Regions from separate parts of the Azospira inquinata genome, predicted to be linked through region 1. Evidence: predicted binding sites of a transcription regulator. Region 1 holds the regulator's gene; each other region holds the start of a gene.

Region 1 (6,245 bases):
TCCGGGTGGGGGTTCATTGCGGTGTTTTGGCGCCCGATAGCGCAGCTCCGGCAGGGGATGGCTTTGTGGGTGCTGCCCGCTTGCTGGGCATGGCCAAAGCCGGGCAGATTTTTGTCAGCGCCGAAGCGGCCAACGCTTTACCCGCTGCCATGCGTCAGGGCACCCGGGCGACGGATCGGCAAATGTCCGAAGCTGGGGCGGGAGGTGCTATTTATGAACTACCTTGGCAGGAAGCTGGCGAGCTTACCGTTCTGCGCCAACAATTGGGGGAGGTGAAGGCCTCCACTACCCAGATGGGTAGCCCCAAACTCTGTGTCCGCCACTCCGGTAAGGCGTTTTTGCTGGATGGCAAAAATGAAGGCTTGAGTTTTGGTCGGGATGGGGCCTGCGATGTGGTGATTCAGGACAAGCGGGCTTCCCGTGCCCATGCCCGGATTCTGCGGCGTCGGGATCGTTACGTGCTGGTGGATGAAAGCACCAACGGCACCTATGTGGCCTTTGAAGGGGAACCGGAAATGTTCGTACGCCACAGCGAAGTGGTGCTGGGCAATAAGGGCCTATTGGCTTTCGGCCATTCCGCCACGGGTGGGGATGCGGAAGTGGCGGAGTTCGAGTACCTCTGAAGGGGCGCGGCTTTCTCCCTTTTCTTTTCATTTTCGCCCCTGCTCCGGTGGGGGCGGCTCCCAACAAAAAGGCCAGCGGTAACGCTGGCCTTTTTGTTGGGCTGGGACGGGGCGCTTATTTGGCGGCGGCGTCGGCCTGACATTTTTTCAGGAAGGAAGCCTTGGCGGCACCCGCCAGCTTCTTGCTGGTGGCCTGGGCGGCACAGTCGGGGGCGGCGGGTGCGGCTGCTTTTTCAGGGGCCGCAGCGGCTGCCGGAGCAGGCGCGGCCTTGCCGGAGAGGCAGGACTTCATGAATTGCTTGCGGTCGTCGCCTTTCAGTTGCTTGTCCTTGGCGTCCTTGTTGCAGTTCTTCATTTTTTCCTGCTGGGGCGTGAGCTTCTTGGCGGCGTCCGGGGCGTCGGCGGCGAAACCGGCTTGGGTAAAGACCACGGCGCCAAGGGTCAGGAGAGCGATCAGGGTTTTTTTCACGGCAAACTCCTCATGGAAGGGAAGAAGGAAGGGCAATGCCCCCATCCGGCGGATGTGGGCGGAAATATGACGGGGTTATAGGTCGTCGTCAAGAATGGCTTGCTGCTGGCGACCGATGAATTCCTGCATGTTGTCGATGCCGCGCAATTGGAGAATGGTGTTGCGTACCGCCGCTTCCAGCAGCACCGCCAGATTGCGGCCGGCGGCCACGGGAATGATGACCTTGCGGATGGGCACCCCCAGCACTTCCTGGGTCTGGGCGTCCAGGGGCAGGCGGGGGGAATCCATGCCCGCCACCGGCTTTTGCAGGTGGACGATGAGCTTGAGCTTCATTTTCCGCCGGGAGGCGGTCTCCCCGAAAATGGTGCGGATGTTCAAGAGGCCCAGGCCTCGGACCTCCAGAAAGTCCCGCAACATGCCCGGGCAGCGGCCTTCCACGGTGGAAGGGGCGATGCGGGCCAGTTCCACCACGTCGTCGGCGACCAAGCCGTGGCCCCGGGAAATGAGTTCCAGGGCCAGTTCCGACTTGCCCACCCCCGAATCCCCGGTAATCAGTACTCCCATGCCGAAAACGTCCATGAAGACGCCGTGCACCGCCACCGTGTCCGCCAGACGCCGGGACAGGTAGATGCGCAGCAGGTCGATGATGGCGGAGCAGGGTTTGGGGGTGGTGATCAGGGGAGTGCTGGTGGCTTCGCAGGTGTCCCGCACCATGGCCAGCACTTCCAGACCTTCGGCCACGATCACCGCGGGTGGTTCGGCGGCAAACATGTCCTGCATCTGGTTTTTCAGGCGCTCCGGATTGGCCTTGGTGAGCCAGGCCTGTTCGGCGAAGCCGATGACCTGGAGCCGTTCCGGGTGAATGACGTTGAGGTGGCCGACCAGATCGGCACCGTAGTTGTTGCCCCGCCGTTTCAGATCGATGAAGCGTTCGCTGCCCAGGGCTGCCACCCATTCCAGGGCGAGGCGTTCCCGATGGTCTTCAAACAGCTGCGCGATGCTGATTTTCCGCATGATTTCCCCAATCGGTGAACAGGCGGTGGGCGTCGTCCATACTGTCGCAATGGCGCAGGGCCTCCCGGAACAGCTTGTCGGAGAAGCGCTGGGCCAGCTCGGAAAGAATCTGCAGATGTTGTTCCGTGGCCTGCTCCGGTACCAGGAGCACGAACATCAGATCTACCGGCTTGCCGTCCGGGGCGTCGAAGGCCACGGGGTGGGTGAGGCGGAGAAAGGCGCCGGCGGCTTCCTTGATGCCCTTTAAGCGGCCGTGGGGAATGGCCACGCCCTGGCCCAGGCCGGTGGAGCCCAGCTTTTCCCGGGCAAACAGGCTGGCAAAAACCGTGGATTGGGCAACCCCCAGGTTATTTTCGAACAACAGGGCGGCCTGCTCGAAAGCGCGCTTTTTGCTGCTGGCTTCCAGATTCAGGACGATGTTGGCGGGGGGAAGGAGTTTGGCGATGAGGTCCATGGGGCTAGGGTACTCCCCGGAAAGACGATGGGAGAAACAAGAAACCCGGGGGGCGGGAGGGAGACCCTTCAGGTGGCCGGATCATAGCGGAAAAGGCGACGCTCGGCCACCGTAGCCGCCCCCTTGGGTGGGGCGGCGGCGGTGCTAGCGATTAGGCTTCGCCGATGTGCTTATCCATGCTGTCCCGGTTGTGGGCCAGGCCCTTTTCCTTGTGCTTGATCACTTGGCGGTCCAGCTTGTCCACCAGGGCGTCCACGGAAGCGTACAGGTCGCTGTCTTCGTTTTCCACGTAGATGTCCTTGCCCGGCACCCGGACGGTGACTTCCGCTTTTTGCTTCAGCTTTTCCACGGTGAGGATCACATTCACTTCAATGACGTTGTCGAAGTGGCGCAGCACCCGATCCAGCTTGCTGCTGACGTATTCGCGGATAGCCGGGGTAACCTCGACGTGATGGCCGGTGATGTGCAGGTTCATATTATTTACTCCTTGGTTAGATGGTCTTGCGTAGGTTAGCCGGCGGGATGTTCAACGCCTCCCGGTATTTTGCTATGGTCCGGCGGGCCACCACAATGCCCTGTTGCCCGAGAATCTCGGAAATCTGGCTGTCGGAAAGGGGCTTTTTCGCATCTTCCCCGCCAATCAACTGCTTGATCAGGGCCCGGATGGCGGTGGCGGAACAGGCGCCCCCCGCTTCCGTGGCCACGTGGCTGCCGAAGAAATACTTGAGTTCGAAAATGCCCCGGGGGGTGGCCATGTATTTCTGGGTGGTGACCCGGGAAACGGTGGATTCGTGGAGCCCCAGCACCTCGGCGATTTCCCGCAGTACCAGGGGGCGCATGGCCACTTCCCCGTGTTCGAAGAACTGGCGCTGGCGTTCCACGATGGCCTGGGAGACCCGCAGAATGGTGTCAAAGCGCTGCTGTACGTTCTTGATCAGCCAGCGGGCTTCTTGGAGCTGGCCAGCCAGGGAGGAGCCCCGGTGTTTGGAGAGAATATCCGAATACAGGCGGTTGATGCGCAGCCGGGGATAGGCGTCCGGGTTGATGCTGGCCACCCACTGGTTGCGTAGCTTGCGCACCACCACGTCGGGAATAATGTAGCGGGTATCCAGGGGGGCGTACTGGGCCCCGGGGCGGGGATTGAGGCTCTTCACCAGATGGGCGGCGGCCCGTAGCTGGTCGTCGTCACAGCCCAGGAGCTTTTTCAGCTTGGTGAAGTCCCGTCCGGCCAGGAGTTCCAGATACTGGCGCACCAGTTGCAGGGCCAGATCCCGGGTGGGTTCCGGGGGCAGGGCTTCCAGTTGCAGGGCCAGGCATTCCTGGGGAGAGCGGGCCCCCACTCCGGTGGGGTCGAAATGCTGGAGGTGGCGCAGGGCGATGAGCAGGTCGTCCAGGTCGATTTCGAGCTCCGGGGGCAGGGCGTCCGCCAGTTCTTCCAGGGGCTGGGTCAGGTAGCCGTCGTCGTCCAGGGCTTCAATGAGAAAGCGTACCAGATTCCGGTCCCGGTCACTCAGGGGGGTGAGGCCTAACTGCCAGGCCAGATGGTCTCGCAGGGAGGTGCTGGCGGCCTGGATGTCCTGGTAATCCGAATCGTCTTCTTCGTCCCGGGAGGCGGAAGGATAGCTGCCCTCCGCATACCAGCCGTCATCCTCCCCGGCGGCCAGGGCATTGCCCTCGTCGCTGGCACGGATGCCCGTTTCGGCGCTTTCCCCCGGCTCCCCGTGCTCCCGGCTATCATCCTCGCCCCGCTCCGTTTCCCGGGGCGTGGTGCCCGCCGGATCAGGGGCCGCACTGTCACTTCCTTCCCCGGCGGCAGGCCCGGAAGGACCGTCGAAATCCTCGTCCTCCCGTTCCAGGAGGGGATTTTCCGTCAGGTACTTCTCCAGCTCCTGGTTCAGTTCCAGCGTGGACAGCTGCAACAACCGGATGGATTGTTGCAGTTGGGGCGTGAGCGCCAAATGCTGGGAAAGTTTAAGTTGGAGGGTCGGTTTCATGGGCGCGTGATGGGAGAAAACATGACGATGACTTCTCCGCAGACGGGCTGCTGTTGGGGGAGAAAGGGGTGATTAGAGGCGGAAATGCTCACCCAGATAGACTTTTCTTACATTTTCATTATAAACGATCTCATCCGGCCCACCAGCGGCCAGTACCCGGCCTTCATTGATGATACAGGCCCGGTCACAGATGCCCAGGGTTTCCCGCACATTGTGGTCGGTGATGAGTACGCCGATGCCCCGTTCCTTGAGGAAACGGATGATTTTCTGAATTTCCAGCACGGCGATGGGGTCCACCCCGGCGAAGGGTTCGTCCAGCAGGATGAAGCGGGGGGAGGTGGCCAGGGCCCGGGCGATTTCCACCCGGCGCCGTTCCCCGCCGGAGAGGGCGGCGGCGGAGGTGTGGCGTAGATGGCCGATGTGGAGTTCGTCGAGCAGCTCCTCCAGCTTGCTCTGGGTCGCCTCCGGGTCCAGTTCCTGGAGTTCCAGCACCGCCTGGATGTTTTCTTCCACATTCAGTTTGCGGAACACGGAAGCTTCCTGGGGCAGGTAGGAGACCCCCATGTGGGCCCGGCGGTGGATGGGCAGGTGGGTCAGTTCCTGGTTGTCCAGCCAGATGGCGCCCCCATCGGCGGCCACCAGACCCACGATCATATAGAAACAGGTGGTTTTCCCCGCCCCGTTGGGGCCCAGTAGCCCCACCACTTCCCCACAGCAGACCTCGAAGGACACGTCCTGGACCACGGTACGGGCCTTGTAGCGCTTCTTCAGGTTGTGGGCGGAAAGAATGTGGCCTTTTTGGCTGTCTTGCGGGTCGGACATGGTGCGAACCTTTTACTCGTCATCCCAGGTGCCTTGCAGCACCCGGCGGATGGTTGGGCTGCCGAAACCCCGACCGGCCAGAAAACGGGCCTGCTTGGCCCGCTCCTGGGCATCCTGGGGCAGGCTGCCGAATTTTTTGCGCCAGACCGCCAGGGCCCGCTCGGTTTCATCCCCGGCCTGGGCCAAAGCGTTGGCAATGGTGGTGTCATCCACCCCCTGGCTGCGCAATTCCCCGGCCAGGCGGGCGTTACCGTAGCGGCCGCCGCGGACGGTGACCCGCTGTTCGGCGTAACGGTCATTGGCAAGCAGGCGGGCTTTCTCCAGCTCGTCCAGCAGCAATTCCAGTTCCTCGCCGCTTTCGGCGTGGGAAGCCAGCTTGCGTTTCAGTTCAAGACGGCTGTGTTCCCGGGAGGCGAGCAGGCGCAAGGCCCGCCCGCGCAGGCTTTCAGTCATCCCCGGGGGTAGGGGCTTCCGGGGCGGGGGCAGCTTTGGTCACCCCCACGGCGGTGCGGATCTTGGCTTCGATTTCCTGGGCCAGGGCGGGATTAGCCTTGAGGAATTCCCGCACATTGTCCTTGCCCTGACCGATCTTTTCCCCGTTGTAGGAATACCAGGCGCCGGACTTTTCCACGATCTTGTTGTTCACGCCCAGCTCGATGATTTCCCCTTCCCGGGAAATGCCTTCCCCGTAGAGGATGTCGAAAATGGCTTCCCGGAAGGGGGGGGAGACCTTGTTCTTCACCACCTTGACCCGGGTTTCGTTGCCGATCACCTCGTCCGCCTTCTTGATGGAGCCGATGCGGCGGATGTCCAGACGCACGGAGGCATAGAACTTCAGGGCGTTGCCCCCGGTGGTGGTTTCCGGATTG
Region 2 (6,245 bases), 1.3 Mb from region 1:
GTTGCGGGGCGCCGCATTCCAGGTGGTGGGCACCACCGCCTGGTAGTTCTTGATTTTGCCGTCGTCGATGACGATCCAGTGGGAGAGCACGCCCCGGGGCGCTTCCAGGAAGCCCACCCCGGCCACTTCGTCCTTGGGGAACACGGGCTTGTTGAAGGTTTTCACATCCCCCTTGCCGATGTTGGTGACCAGCAGTTCCCATTGCTGGGCCAGGTTGTCCACATCCACCGCCGCCATGATCGCCCGGGCCGCATGGCGACCGATGGTGGAGTGCATGGCTTCCAGGCCCACCTTGGTCTTGGCCAGGGAAGACACGGTGTCCAGGGTTTGGGTGGCGTACTTCATGCCGGTTTCGTGCTTGGTGGCCACCATGGCCATGAGCCGGGCCAGGGGCCCCACCTGGGCGGGCTTGCCGTAGAAGGTGGGGGACTTGAGCCAGGAGTATTTGCCTTCGTCCTGGAAGTCCGTGTAATGGGGCGTGGTTTCCCCCTTGTAGGGATGGAGCACCTGATCGTCCCCGTCCTTGTAGGTGTACCAGGCGTGCTTGACCCCTTCCGCCACCCCGTCCTGGAAGTACTTGTCCCCGTACTGGCTGATGGGCTTGAAGGTGGCGATATCCGCGTGCTGGATATAGCCCCCGGGAGTGGCAAATTTGGTGCCCTTACCGTCCAGGGCCAGTTCGGGCACGGACAGGTAATCCACCACGCCCCGGCCATACTTGGTCCATTCGGCGTAATGGGCGCCGATCAGGGCCACGTCGGGCATGTAGACGTTCTTGATGAAGTCGTCCAGCTTGGCGATCCATTCCTTCACCGCCAGGAGCCGTTCCAGGGTGAGCACGGACTGGGAGTCCAGATTCAGGGGATTGGCCACCCCGCCCACCGCCACGTTCTGGATGTGGGGGGACTTGGAACCCAGCACGGCCACGATCTTGGAGGCAAAACGCTGGTATTCCAGGGCTTGGAGATAGTGGGTTACGGCAATCAGGTTTTCTTCCGGAGACAGGGTCATGGCCGGATGGCCCCAGTAGCCGTTGGTAAAAATGCCCAGTTGGCCGCCCTTCACAAAGCCCGCCAGCTTTTCCTTCACCTTGGTGAATTCGGCCTTGGAATTCCGGTTCCAGGAAGACAGCCCTTCCGCCAACACCGCCGCCTTGCCCGGATCGGCCTGGAGGGCGGAGACCACATCCACCCAGTCCAGGGCGGAGAGGTGGTAGAAGTGAACCACGTGGTCATGGATGGAGTGGGCCGCCAGAATCATGTTGCGGATGTACTGGGCGTTCACCGGGATTTCCAGTTGCAGGGCGTTTTCCACGGCCCGCACGGAACACAGGGCATGCACCGTGGTGCATACGCCGCAGATACGCTGGGTGATGGCCCAGGCGTCCCGGGGGTCCCGACCGATGAGGATATTTTCCACCCCACGCCACATCTGGCCCGAGGCCCAGGCCTTGGAAACCTTGCCCCCATTCACTTCCACATCCACCCGCAGATGGCCTTCGATACGGGTCACCGGGTCGATCGTTACACGCTTGGTCATAGTCGATTCCTTGCTTTCTTAAATTCGGTAAAGGTGCCGGAGCACATCCGGCGTGGCATGGGGCTCAGGCGGCCTCCCCGTCTTCCCGGGGCAGTACCGGGAAGCGGCGGCTGATGGCGATGTAGCCGAAGACCTCAATGGCGAACATGCCCAGGGTCACCAGCATTTCCGGGACCGAGGGGAAGTAGTGCCAGCCCTCCCCGGTTTCGTAGCCGATCAGGTAGGAGTTGATGCGCAGCAGCACCGCCCCCAACATCAAGAGTATGGCCCCGACAAAAAGCCGGGCCGGATTACGGCGGGAAGATTCCCGCCCCAGGATGAACAGGGGCGCCACGAAGCAGGCGTTTTCCAGCCAGAACATGAAGGCTTCCAGGGTGGGTTTGAAGGCTTCCACCCAGGCCCCCCGAATAATCAGGTCGCCCCAGCGCACCGCCAGGAAAACGCAGAGCAGCCCCAGCATCACCTTGGAAAGGGGCGTGAGGATGTGCATTTCCAGCTTGCGCCGGTAACCGGCCGCCGCCAGGCAAGACTCGAAGAGCACCACCGCATAGCCGATGGTGACCGCGGAAAGGAGGTAAATCAGGGGCAGGGCCAGGGTGCGCCAGAGGGGATGTATCTGTACCCCCAGCACCACCAGCAGGGAACCCAGGGAGGATTGGTGCATCATGGGCAGCACGGTCCCCAGGGCGATGAAGAAGAACATCACCTTGTTGAGCTTTTTGCGCTGGACATGAAGGCCCCATTGTTCCAGGAAGGCGGGGGAAAACTCGATCCACATGACGCAGATGTAGATGGAGATACAGGCTGCCACTTCAAACATCACCGAATTGGGGGAGGCATAGCCCGGGGTCAGGATGTGCCAGAAGTTCCACCAACGGCCCAGGTCGAAGATCACCCCCACCCCGGCCAGGGTATAGCCGAAGAGGGAGGCCAGCAGGGCCGGCCGGACCAGGGGATGGTATTCCCCCCGATTGAAGATATAGACCAGCATGGCCACGGAAAAGCCGCCGCAGGCGAAAGCGGAACCGATGACCACGTCGCCCACCACCCAGAGGCCCCAGGGGAAACCGTCGTTCAGGTTGGTGACGGCCCCCAGACCGAAGAGGAAACGCACCAGGAGGACCGCCAGGGTCACCCCGATCAGGGTCAGGGCCACATAGGTGACCGGGTTGAGGATGCGGCCGCCCACCGGGGCGGGCACGGCATGGGAATGAACGGACATGAATGCCTCCTTAGCGACCGGACCGGTCCTTGGGGTCGCCGTCGTCCTGGTCCTCCGGCTTGACGTTGCGCTTGGCGAAATAGGTCATGCCCCCCAAGACCACCAGGGGCAGGGCCATATGGCCATACAGGGTGTGTTGCAGGGTTTCCGACTTGGAGGAGGAGGATTCCTCCGGCAGGGGCCGCTGGCCCACTTTGTCGAAGGGCACGGCGGACAGCTTGATCACCTGGGTGCCCCCCACTTCCTTTTCCCCATACACATGCTGCTGGTAATGGCCCACCACGTTTTCGTAGCTCTGGTCCTTACCCCCCAGTTCGCCCCGGGGAAACACGGCGGTAGTCCCCGGCTTCAAAGCCAGGCGGCGCTTGGCTTCAGCCAGCAGGTCGGTGGCCTTGCCGAACAGGGTGGCCCCGGTGGGGCAAACTTCGGCACAGGCAGCGTAATGGCCATCTTTCATGCGATGGCGGCAGAGCTGGCACTTGCCGATCTGACCCGTGGGGGAGGAATAGTCGTACTTGGGAATACCGAAGGGGCAGGCCGCCACGCAATACCGGCAACCGATGCAGATATTGGGGTCATAGCCCACGATGCCCGTTTCCGGATTCTTGGTCATGGCCGAGACCGGGCAGGCGGACACGCAGGAAGGATCGTTGCAGTGCAGGCAGGAGGTTTTCATGAAGGCGTAGCCGTTATCCGGATCGTCCTTCGTCTCCATGGTGCCGATGCGGAACATCTTGATCACGTTGAAGGTCTTGGCGGTGGTATCCACCGGGGTATCCCACAACTGATCGGGAGTGGTGAATTCGGCGGGCAGGTTGTTGGCTTCCTTACAGGCCGCCACACAGGCCTTGCAGCCCACGCAAAGGGCCGCGTCGTAGAGCAGGCCCACCGCGTTCTTGGGCTGGGGATTGTTGCCCCGGGCACAGGCCGGTTCGCTGACGGTGCTCACCGCCGCCGCGGCGGCCCCTCCTAGCAAAGCCCCTTTGAGAAAATTACGCCGGCTGGTCATGGTTACACCCGCTCCGCCGGTTTTTCCGCCTCAGCCTTGGCCGCTTCGGCCTTCAGCCGGGCCTCTTCCGCCTCGTGGGAAAGGCCCAGGTTTTTCGCCACCCGGGCACCGGCCCCGGCAGCCACCCCTACCACGGCGGCCAGCACAGCGGCGGCCCCCAGGGTCGCCCCCTTGCCCTGCTCTTCCACAATGCGGGGGAAGGTGGCGGGGGGCGAGAAGGTCTTGATGTGGGCCGTCTGGTGGATCGGCTTGGCAAAGCCCACCCCCTGCTCCGTACAGCCGATGCAGGGGTGGCCACAGGCCACGGGCCAGGTGCCAGCCCCCGCGTCACCGAAGAGGATGACGGAGCAGTTGGCGTAGGTTTCCGGCCCCTTGCAGCCCAGCTTGTAGAGGCAGTAGCCCTTGCGGTGACCTTCGTCGCCGAATTCCTTGGCAAAACGTCCGGCGTCGAAGTGGGCCCGGCGTTCGCAATTTTCGTGGATGAGGCGGGAATAGGCGAATTTGGGACGCCCCAGAGCATCCACCGCCGGGAAGCGGCCGTAGGTCAGGTAATGGACCACGGTGGTCAGGAAATTGTAGGGATTGGGGGGGCAGCCCGGAATGGTGATCACGGGCTTGTCGATGACCTTATTGACCCCGGAACAGCCGGTGGGGTTGGGGCCGGTGGAGGGCATGCCGCCCCAGGAGGCGCAGGAGCCGATGGCGATTACCGCCGCCGCATCCGCCGCGCATTCCCGCACCAGTTCGATGGCGGTCTTGCCACCCACCTTGCAATAGACGCCGCCGTCCTTGGCGGGAATGGCCCCTTCCACCACCAGGATGTACTGGCCTTTGTGCTTTTCCATGGCCTGGAGCCGGGCCGCTTCCACCTGGTGGCCGGCGGCGGCGAACAGGGTTTCGTGGTAATCCAGGGAAATCATGTCCAGAATCAGCTTTTCCAGGGTGGGGTGTTCCGCCCGCAGCAGGGACTCGGTACAGCCCGTGCATTCCTGGAAGTGAAGCCAGATCACGGAGGGACGGGGCTTGGTCGCCACCGCCTCGGCCACGGCCGCTTCCGCGCCAGCGGGCAGGCCCAGGGTGGCCGCCGCCGCCGTGCAAAAGCGGAGGAAATCCCGCCGGGACATTTCCAAGCGGTCCGCTGCGGCAATGATATTGCTGTCGTTTTCCAGCAATTCGAATTTTTGTTCTTGCATGACTAACCCTCTGTCCAGGTCCCGGTGGTGGCCGGGTTTTCCGAATCTGGCACGGGATCTCCGCACCCTCGGGTTAGCTCTTATACAAGAATCGTGCCACAGTCATCTATAAGACATAACTCATTAGATTAATTACAAGTTTCCCGATGTCATGTCACAAAAGCGAAAACTTATTTGTAGCTTAGGTCACACAAGTGCAAACCTAGTTATCAGACCGGTAAGCAATCTCTCAGTAAACCGGCCCCACCCTTTTCCCCAGGGGAAAGCCTTGCACTTCCCCCACCTTCCCACCGGGGAGATGTCCCCGATGGGAAGCCAGAGCGTCACACATCCACCGTCAAACCTTCCACGTCGATGCGCAGCACGTCCTTACCCAACACCAACGCCGCATACAGGGCGTAGCGCTTTGCCCAGGTATCGCCCTGGGCAAAGGCCGCCGGGCCCACGGCCCGAGCCACGCCGAGAATGCGGTCCAGCACCAGGACCTTACCCACCGGATTGGAAGGTTCGCAGGCCAGTTCCTCATACTGGGTTTCGAACCAGCGTCGCGCTTCCTCCGCCGTATGGCCGGCCAATTCGCTTTCGGTGAGGCCGATTCCATATTCCTGATGCTTACCGAAAGCTACGATAACGTTATAAGACATGGTCTCCTCTCTCGGTTAGAATTGTTCATCCATTCTAAGCTCAAATTCCGGCGCGGGCGTCGGCAGACGCACCGCGCCAGCCCCCGTGGGAGGCCGGGCCCAGCCATCATGACCGAACTGACGGAAGAGGAAGTCGCTGCCATCCGGGGGCAACTTCACGAAATGCGGGTAGAACACCGGGATCTGGATCTGGTCATCGACCACCTGACCCTTTCCCCGCCCCCCGATCAGCTCCTGGTCCGCCGCTTGAAAAAGCGTAAGTTGCTGTTGAAAGACCGCATGGACCAGCTGGAACGACTGCTGGTGCCCGACGTCCCCGCCTGAGCTTGTGTCGCCCGATCCGGGCTAAATTCACAAGGAGTCTGCCATGGCCGGTACGGACGGCTTTAACCTGGACACCCTGGCGTTGCACGCCGGGCAATCCCCCGATTCCCAATTTGGCGCCCGCGCCACCCCCATCTACCTGTCCACCTCCTTCGTTTTCAAGGACTCGGATCAGGCCGCCGCCCTCTTCAATATGGAACGGGCGGGCCACGTTTATTCCCGCATTTCCAATCCCACCGTAGCAGTTCTGGAAGAACGGCTGGCCGCCCTGGAAGGAGGGGTGGGCGCCATCGCCACCGCCTCGGGCCAGGCCG
Region 3 (6,245 bases), 1.6 Mb from region 1:
TTTCCCCTCTACGACTGGGTGGGGGGCTATGCCCGGGAATGGATCGGCTACCGGGGCAGCCGCCAGACCCTGTTTGATCTGGCCAATATGGCCGCTAGCCAGCGGGCCGAAGTACCGCCCTATGTCTCCCGCTTCGCCCCCAGCCTGGGCCGCCAGGAAGCTCCCGCTCCCGTGGCGGCCCTGTAAAAGGCCCCCGTCGGGCCCCTCTTTAAGGACACTTTCCATGCTCAAAATCGCCTTTGCTTCCACGGACCTGGCCCGGGTAAATCTTCACTTCGGGGCGGCGGAACGCTTTGTCATCTACGACGTTTCCCCCGGGGAAGCGGAAATGGTGGGGGTGGGGGAATTCATGGCGGCGGTGATGAAGGGGGAAAACAAGGATCGGGCCCTACCCGCCGGGACCGTGTTGGTGCCCGGGGAGGAAATGCGCCCCAGCCCGGAAGAATTGCTGAAGCCGCCGGAGGACAAGGTGCTGGCCAAGCTGGAGTTTCTCAAGGACTGCGCTGCGGTTTATGCGGCATCCATCGGTAATTCCTCCATCAAGCGGCTCATGGCCGCCAACATCCAGCCCATCATCGTGGATAACGGCCACGATATTGTGGATCTCCTCAATGAGGTGAGTCTCGCCCTGGCCAATCGGGGCGCCTTGCCCTGGGTGGATCGGGCCCTCACTCAGCAACAGCGGCAGCAATCTCCGGACCGCTTCGCTGCCATTGCGGCGGAGGGCTGGAAGGGGGGGTATGTGCCGGAGGAAAAACTCAGCCACCAGTTGATTACCTCCGTGGATGAGCTGGACTGACATGTCCATGAAATTCGCCCTGTCTACCCTGGCCCTGCCCCCCGGGGATCACCGGCAGTGGCTGGCTTGCCTGCCGGCCTGGGGCTTTGGCGGGGTGGTGCTGGTGCCCTCCCGTCTCTGGGCGGACTGGCCCGATCCGGCCCAGGTGGCCCTTTACCGTCGAGCTGTGGAGCAGGCTGGTCTGGCCGTAGCCGCCCTCCATGTGCCCGCTGGGGACTATCCCCTGCTGAATCTGCTGGCCGGGGATGGGGTAGGGGAGGAGGGGGATCCGGCTGCCCACTTGCTGCGCCTTTCCGCCCTGGCCCGGGATCTGGGGGCTACCACTCTGGTCATTGGCCACGGACGCTGGTGCCGGGAACTGCCCATGGATGGGGCCTGGGCCCGCTGTTTCGATCTGCTGGACCGGGTGCTGCCGGTGCTGGAAAGCCAGGGGGTGCAGCTCTGCTTCGAGCCCCTGGGGCCGGGGGACGGGGATTTCTGTACCCGGGCCAGCGAGTGCCGCATTCTCACCAATGCGGTGGATCATCCGGCACTGGGGCTACAGCTCAACGCCCGGGCCCTGGTGGAAAACGGGGAGTCCGGCCATTCCGTGTTTGCGGCCATTTACGGGCGCCTGGAGAGCTTTACTGTGAATGAGCCGGGCCTGCTGCCCCTGGGCAGCACGGGCCGGGTGGATCATGCCGCCATGCGTCGCCATCTGGCGGCCAGCGGCTACGAAGGCTGGGTGGTGCTGGAGCAGAAATTTATGGAGCGGGGCTTTCCCGATGGCTTGGAGCAAAGCGCAGCCCTGCTGCTGGAGCGCTATTGCCGCCAGGACAATCTGAGCCTGGCCCGCCACGACGCCGCCTTCCGGGCTGCCCCGGGGGTGGCTTTGCTCCATTGAGGGTATAGGGCGGGCCTTTTGGGGCCGGACGCCGCCAATCTCTGATCTGGGCAGCCCTTCCTTTGGACTGGACCAGGTTGATCACACTACGGGGCCTTGGGGCCCCGTTTCTTTTGAAGGGCAGCGGCTGATTGATCCGGAGGTACGTGGGCGGCGGGCCGGGTTCCGAACCGAACCTCCTCCTCTTTTCTAATCTCTGGGGGGGCCAAGGCCCTTGTTCTCCGGAAATGGCCGGACGCACGGCCTGGAACAAGGAACCGGCCTTCGTACTTTTCTGAACGGGAAAGGCCGTTGTTCCGGGCCCGGATTGCCCGGCGGAAATGGGCTGGGAAAAGGGGGGCATTACGGCGTTTTGGTAGGGGCGGGGGCCGGGGGCGGAATATTCAACACTATGATTCCAATGGATTTCGTTGGTTTTTGAAAAAGCGCCGGGAAGGGGAAAACCGCCGCTATAAAGCCCCGTGAATAACGGTGGCACGCTTTCTGCTGAATGGGCTTGCCTTTACCTGCATCAGGCGATTAACCCCGGTCCTTGGTCGAACCAAGACCGACAGACAGAAGGAGTTGAGCGAAATGCCCATGGTCTTACTCAAGTGCGACAAGGATATTCCTGAGCGCGAGAAACACATCTACCTGAAGGCTCCGGACGAGGACACCCGGGAATACCTTCCCATTTCCAATGCGGCCACCATCCCCGGAACCCTGTCCGAACGGGGCTGCGCCTTCTGCGGCGCCAAGCTGGTGATCGGCGGGGTGGTGAAGGACGCCATCCAGATGATCCATGGCCCCATCGGCTGCGCCTACGACACCTGGCACACTAAGCGCTATCCCAGCGATAACGGCCATTTCCAGATGAAGTACGTGTGGTCCACGGACATGAAGGAAAGCCACATCGTTTTCGGCGGGGAAAAGCGCCTGGAAAAGAGCATTAACGAAGCCTTCGACGAAATGCCCGAAATCAAGCGCATGTTCGTCTATACCACCTGCCCCACGGCCCTCATCGGGGATGACGTGAAGGCGGTGGCCAAGCGGGTCATGGCGGAACGTCCGGATGTGGATATTTTCTGCGTGGAATGCCCGGGCTTTTCCGGGGTGTCCCAGTCCAAGGGCCACCACGTGCTCAACATCGGCTGGGTGAATGAAAAGGTGGGTACGGTGGAGCCGGAAATCACCAGCCCCTACACCATCAATTTCATCGGCGATTACAACATCCAGGGGGATACCCAGCTGCTGCAAACCTACTGGGATCGCCTGGGCATTCAGGTGATTGCCCACTTTACCGGGAACGCCGCCTACGACGACCTGCGCAGCATGCATCGGGCCCAGCTTAATGTGGTGAATTGCGCCCGGTCCGCCGGTTACATCGCCAATGAACTGAAAAAGCGCTACGGCATTCCCCGCCTGGACATCGACTCCTGGGGCTTCAATTACATGGCGGAAGGCATCCGCAAGATTTGCGCTTTCTTCGGCATTGAAGACAAGGGGGAAGCCCTGATTGCGGAGGAATACGCCAAGTGGAAGCCCCAGCTGGATTGGTACAAGGAACGGCTTAAAGGTACCAAGATGGCCATCTGGACCGGCGGTCCCCGTCTCTGGCACTGGACCAAGTCGGTGGAAGACGACCTGGGGGTCCAGGTGGTGGCCATGTCCTCCAAATTCGGCCACCAGGAAGACTTTGAAAAGGTCATCGCCCGGGGCCAGGAAGGCACCTATTACATCGATGACGGCAATGAACTGGAATTTTTCGAAATCATCGATCTGGTGAAGCCGGACGTGATTTTCACCGGTCCCCGGGTGGGGGAACTGGTGAAGAAGCTGCACATTCCCTACGTCAATGGCCATGCCTACCACAACGGGCCCTATATGGGCTTCGAGGGCTTCGTCAATCTGGCCCGGGATATGTACAACGCCGTCTATAACCCCCTGCGCCAGCTGGCCGCCACCGATATCCGGGGCGCCGCGAGCAGCACCGCCATCAAGGAGGCCGCGTAATGGATACCCGGGTGGATGAACTTTACGACTACGTCCAGGAACGTTGCCTGTGGCAATTCGCCTCCCGTACCTGGGATCGGGAAGAAAACATCGACGGGGTGCTGGGTAAAACCACCCAGATGCTACTGGGCCAGACCCCGGCGGCGGAAAACCCGGTGGAACGCTGCCAACTGGCGGACGCCAAGGTGGTGGTGGCGGATTTCCGCAGCCGCTTTCCCTGGATCAAGGACGTCTCCGAAGACGAAATCAAGGAATTGATGCAAGGCCTGAAAGCCCGGCTGACGGACATTGCCATCACCCATTCCAAAAACCACGAGCTCAACCACTCCCTGTATTGAGTTCGGGCCGGTTCCGGCGGGGCTGCGGAACCGGAAACCAGGATTCTTCATTGCATCACTTTTCGTGAAAGGTAGCTTATGTCTTGCGAAGAAGCCGTGACCCAGGAGCGACCGCAGGTCAAGGTCGTCTCCAAAGATCGTACGGGGATTATCAATCCCATGTACGACTGCCAGCCGGCGGGCGCTCAATACGCCGGCATCGGCGTCAAGGACTGCATTCCCCTGGTCCATGGCGGTCAAGGGTGCAGCATGTTCGTGCGCCTGTTGTTTGCCCAGCATTTCAAGGAAAACTTTGATATCGCTTCCACGTCCCTCCACGAGGAATCCGCCGTTTTCGGTGGCACCAAGCGGGTGGAGGAGGGGGTGATGGTGCTGGCCAAGCGCTATCCGGAACTCCGGGTCATTCCCATCATCACCACCTGCTCCACCGAGGTGATCGGGGACGACATCGAAGGCACCATCAATGTGTGCAACCGGGCCCTGAAGGCGGAATTCCCGGATCGGAAAATCCATCTGGTGCCGGTCCATACCCCCAGCTTCAAGGGCAGCCAGGTGAGTGGCTATTCCGAGTGCGTCCTGTCCCTGGTGAAGACCATTGCCAACAAGAAGGGCAAGCCCACGGGCAAGCTCAATCTCTTCCCGGGGTGGGTGAATCCGGGGGATGTGACCCTGCTCAAGCATTACCTGTCTGAAATGGGGGTGGAAGCCACCGTCTTCATGGACACGGAGGATTTCGATTCCCCCATGCTGCCGGACAAGACCATCGAGCCCCACGGCAAGACCACGGTGGAAGATATCGCCGACAGTGCCAACGCGGTGGCCTCCCTGGCCCTGGCCCGCTACGAGGGCGCCTCTGCGGCCAAGTACCTGCAGGACGAGTTTGAAGTGCCGGCGGTAATTTCCTCCACCCCCTACGGCATCAAGAACACGGACGAAATGCTGCAGCACATCGCCAAGCTCACGGGCAAGGAAATTCCCGCGTCCCTGGTGCGGGAACGGGGCATCGCCCTGGACGCCCTGGCGGATCTGGCCCACATGTTCTTCGCCAACAAAAAGGTGGCCCTTTTCGGCCATCCGGACCTGGTCATCGGCCTGGCCCAGTTCTGCATGGAAGTGGAACTGGAACCGGTGCTGCTGCTCCTGGGGGATGACAACACCAAGTACAAGAAGGACCCCCGCATCCTGGCCTTGAAGGAAGGCGCCAACTTCGACATGGACGTGGTGTGCAACTCCGACCTGTGGGAGCTGGAAAAGCGCATCAAGAACGGCCTCAAGGTGGATTTGATCATGGGCCATTCCAAGGGCCGCTATGTGGCCCTGGACGCCAATATCCCTATGGTCCGGGTGGGCTTCCCCACCTTTGACCGGGCCGGACTCTATCGCCATCCCACCATGGGCTACAAGGGGGCCATGGAGCTGGCGGAGAACATTGCCAACACCATCTTCGCCCACATGGAATACACCAAGAATCGGGAATGGCTCCTGAATACGTGGTAGTCCGTCGCCCTGCAAGGCAGAGGGTGGGTCGGGCCTGATCGATGATTGGGCCCGGCCTGCCGGGGCGGGCCCAGCTTGGTCCGCCCCGGCAATCAACGGTTTCTCCATGTAAAACCCAGGTTGGCAACGGAAGGAGCCCCAGGTGAACCGGATGGCCTCGGAAGCGGAAACCCTGCCCCCCGGATGGGAGCGGGATGTGTTGCAGGTGGCGGTGGGGGATTACGCCCAGCGCTTTGGTAACCATTGGCATCTGCCCGAATACCGGCAGATTGAGATTTACAGCAAAAAGAAAAAGCTCCACTTTGCCCAGGAGACGGGGGAAGGGGCCGCCTTACGGGCACCGTCCCTTCTGGGCGCGGGGGTGGCTTTCCTCCTCCTGGACAGCTATTTCGAGTCCCTGGACCCGACTCTGGAAGCCAAGGGCAGCTGGCAGCGCTATTTGGCCCTGCCACGGCGGAACACCACGGACAAGGTGGTGGCGGAACTCTATCGGATTCTGCGCATACTTCGTCTGGTCATGGGCCGTCATCAGGGCCACGAAATTATCAGCGACGGTCTGGTGCGGGCCTGTTGCAGTTTCAATCACTGCGCCCAAAGTCTGACCATCAGCCCGGTGGGCCTGGAATTGCTGGAAAGCGCCGTGCATTACTTCCTCAATGCCCCTTCCCAGCCCTACGGGGCCGCCTATGTGGAAGCCATGATGGTCCAGTACTACGTGGATACGGTGGGGGAAATC

What was found. Region 1 encodes sigma-54, which starts transcription at its own class of promoters, with help from an activator protein. Its sites were predicted from a motif close to TGGCACGCTTNCTGCTNA; they were not measured.
Region 2: a site for sigma-54 is predicted at 5,045-5,062, ahead of Azoinq_RS01510 (hydrogenase small subunit). Genes of this name have one in related genera too.
Region 3: a site for sigma-54 is predicted at 2,155-2,172, ahead of vnfD (nitrogenase vanadium-iron protein, alpha chain). Genes of this name have one in related genera too.

The regions. Positions count from the first base shown of each region.
Region 1 is NZ_CP064782.1:1,645,937-1,652,181, forward strand. Features, by position in the region: gene Azoinq_RS07505 (adenylate/guanylate cyclase domain-containing protein) at 1-623, shown strand, start outside; gene Azoinq_RS07510 (PsiF family protein) at 739-1,092, opposite strand; gene hprK (HPr(Ser) kinase/phosphatase) at 1,168-2,106, opposite strand; gene ptsN (PTS IIA-like nitrogen regulatory protein PtsN) at 2,075-2,560, opposite strand; gene hpf (ribosome hibernation-promoting factor, HPF/YfiA family) at 2,712-3,035, opposite strand; gene Azoinq_RS07530 (RNA polymerase factor sigma-54) at 3,052-4,554, opposite strand; gene lptB (LPS export ABC transporter ATP-binding protein) at 4,627-5,376, opposite strand; gene recX (recombination regulator RecX) at 5,389-5,829, opposite strand; gene recA (recombinase RecA) at 5,822-6,245, opposite strand, start outside.
Region 2 is NZ_CP064782.1:335,543-341,787, forward strand. Features, by position in the region: gene Azoinq_RS01495 (nickel-dependent hydrogenase large subunit) at 1-1,539, opposite strand, end outside; gene hybB (Ni/Fe-hydrogenase cytochrome b subunit) at 1,604-2,761, opposite strand; gene hybA (hydrogenase 2 operon protein HybA) at 2,772-3,770, opposite strand; gene Azoinq_RS01510 (hydrogenase small subunit) at 3,773-4,963, opposite strand; gene Azoinq_RS01515 (hypothetical protein) at 5,287-5,607, opposite strand; gene Azoinq_RS01520 (DUF465 domain-containing protein) at 5,716-5,931, shown strand; gene Azoinq_RS01525 (O-acetylhomoserine aminocarboxypropyltransferase) at 5,975-6,245, shown strand, end outside.
Region 3 is NZ_CP064782.1:69,877-76,121, reverse strand. Features, by position in the region: gene nifN (nitrogenase iron-molybdenum cofactor biosynthesis protein NifN) at 1-186, shown strand, start outside; gene Azoinq_RS00340 (NifB/NifX family molybdenum-iron cluster-binding protein) at 224-799, shown strand; gene Azoinq_RS00335 (sugar phosphate isomerase/epimerase family protein) at 786-1,682, shown strand; gene vnfD (nitrogenase vanadium-iron protein, alpha chain) at 2,256-3,674, shown strand; gene vnfG (V-containing nitrogenase subunit delta) at 3,674-4,012, shown strand; gene vnfK (V-containing nitrogenase subunit beta) at 4,091-5,509, shown strand; gene Azoinq_RS00315 (hypothetical protein) at 5,661-6,245, shown strand, end outside.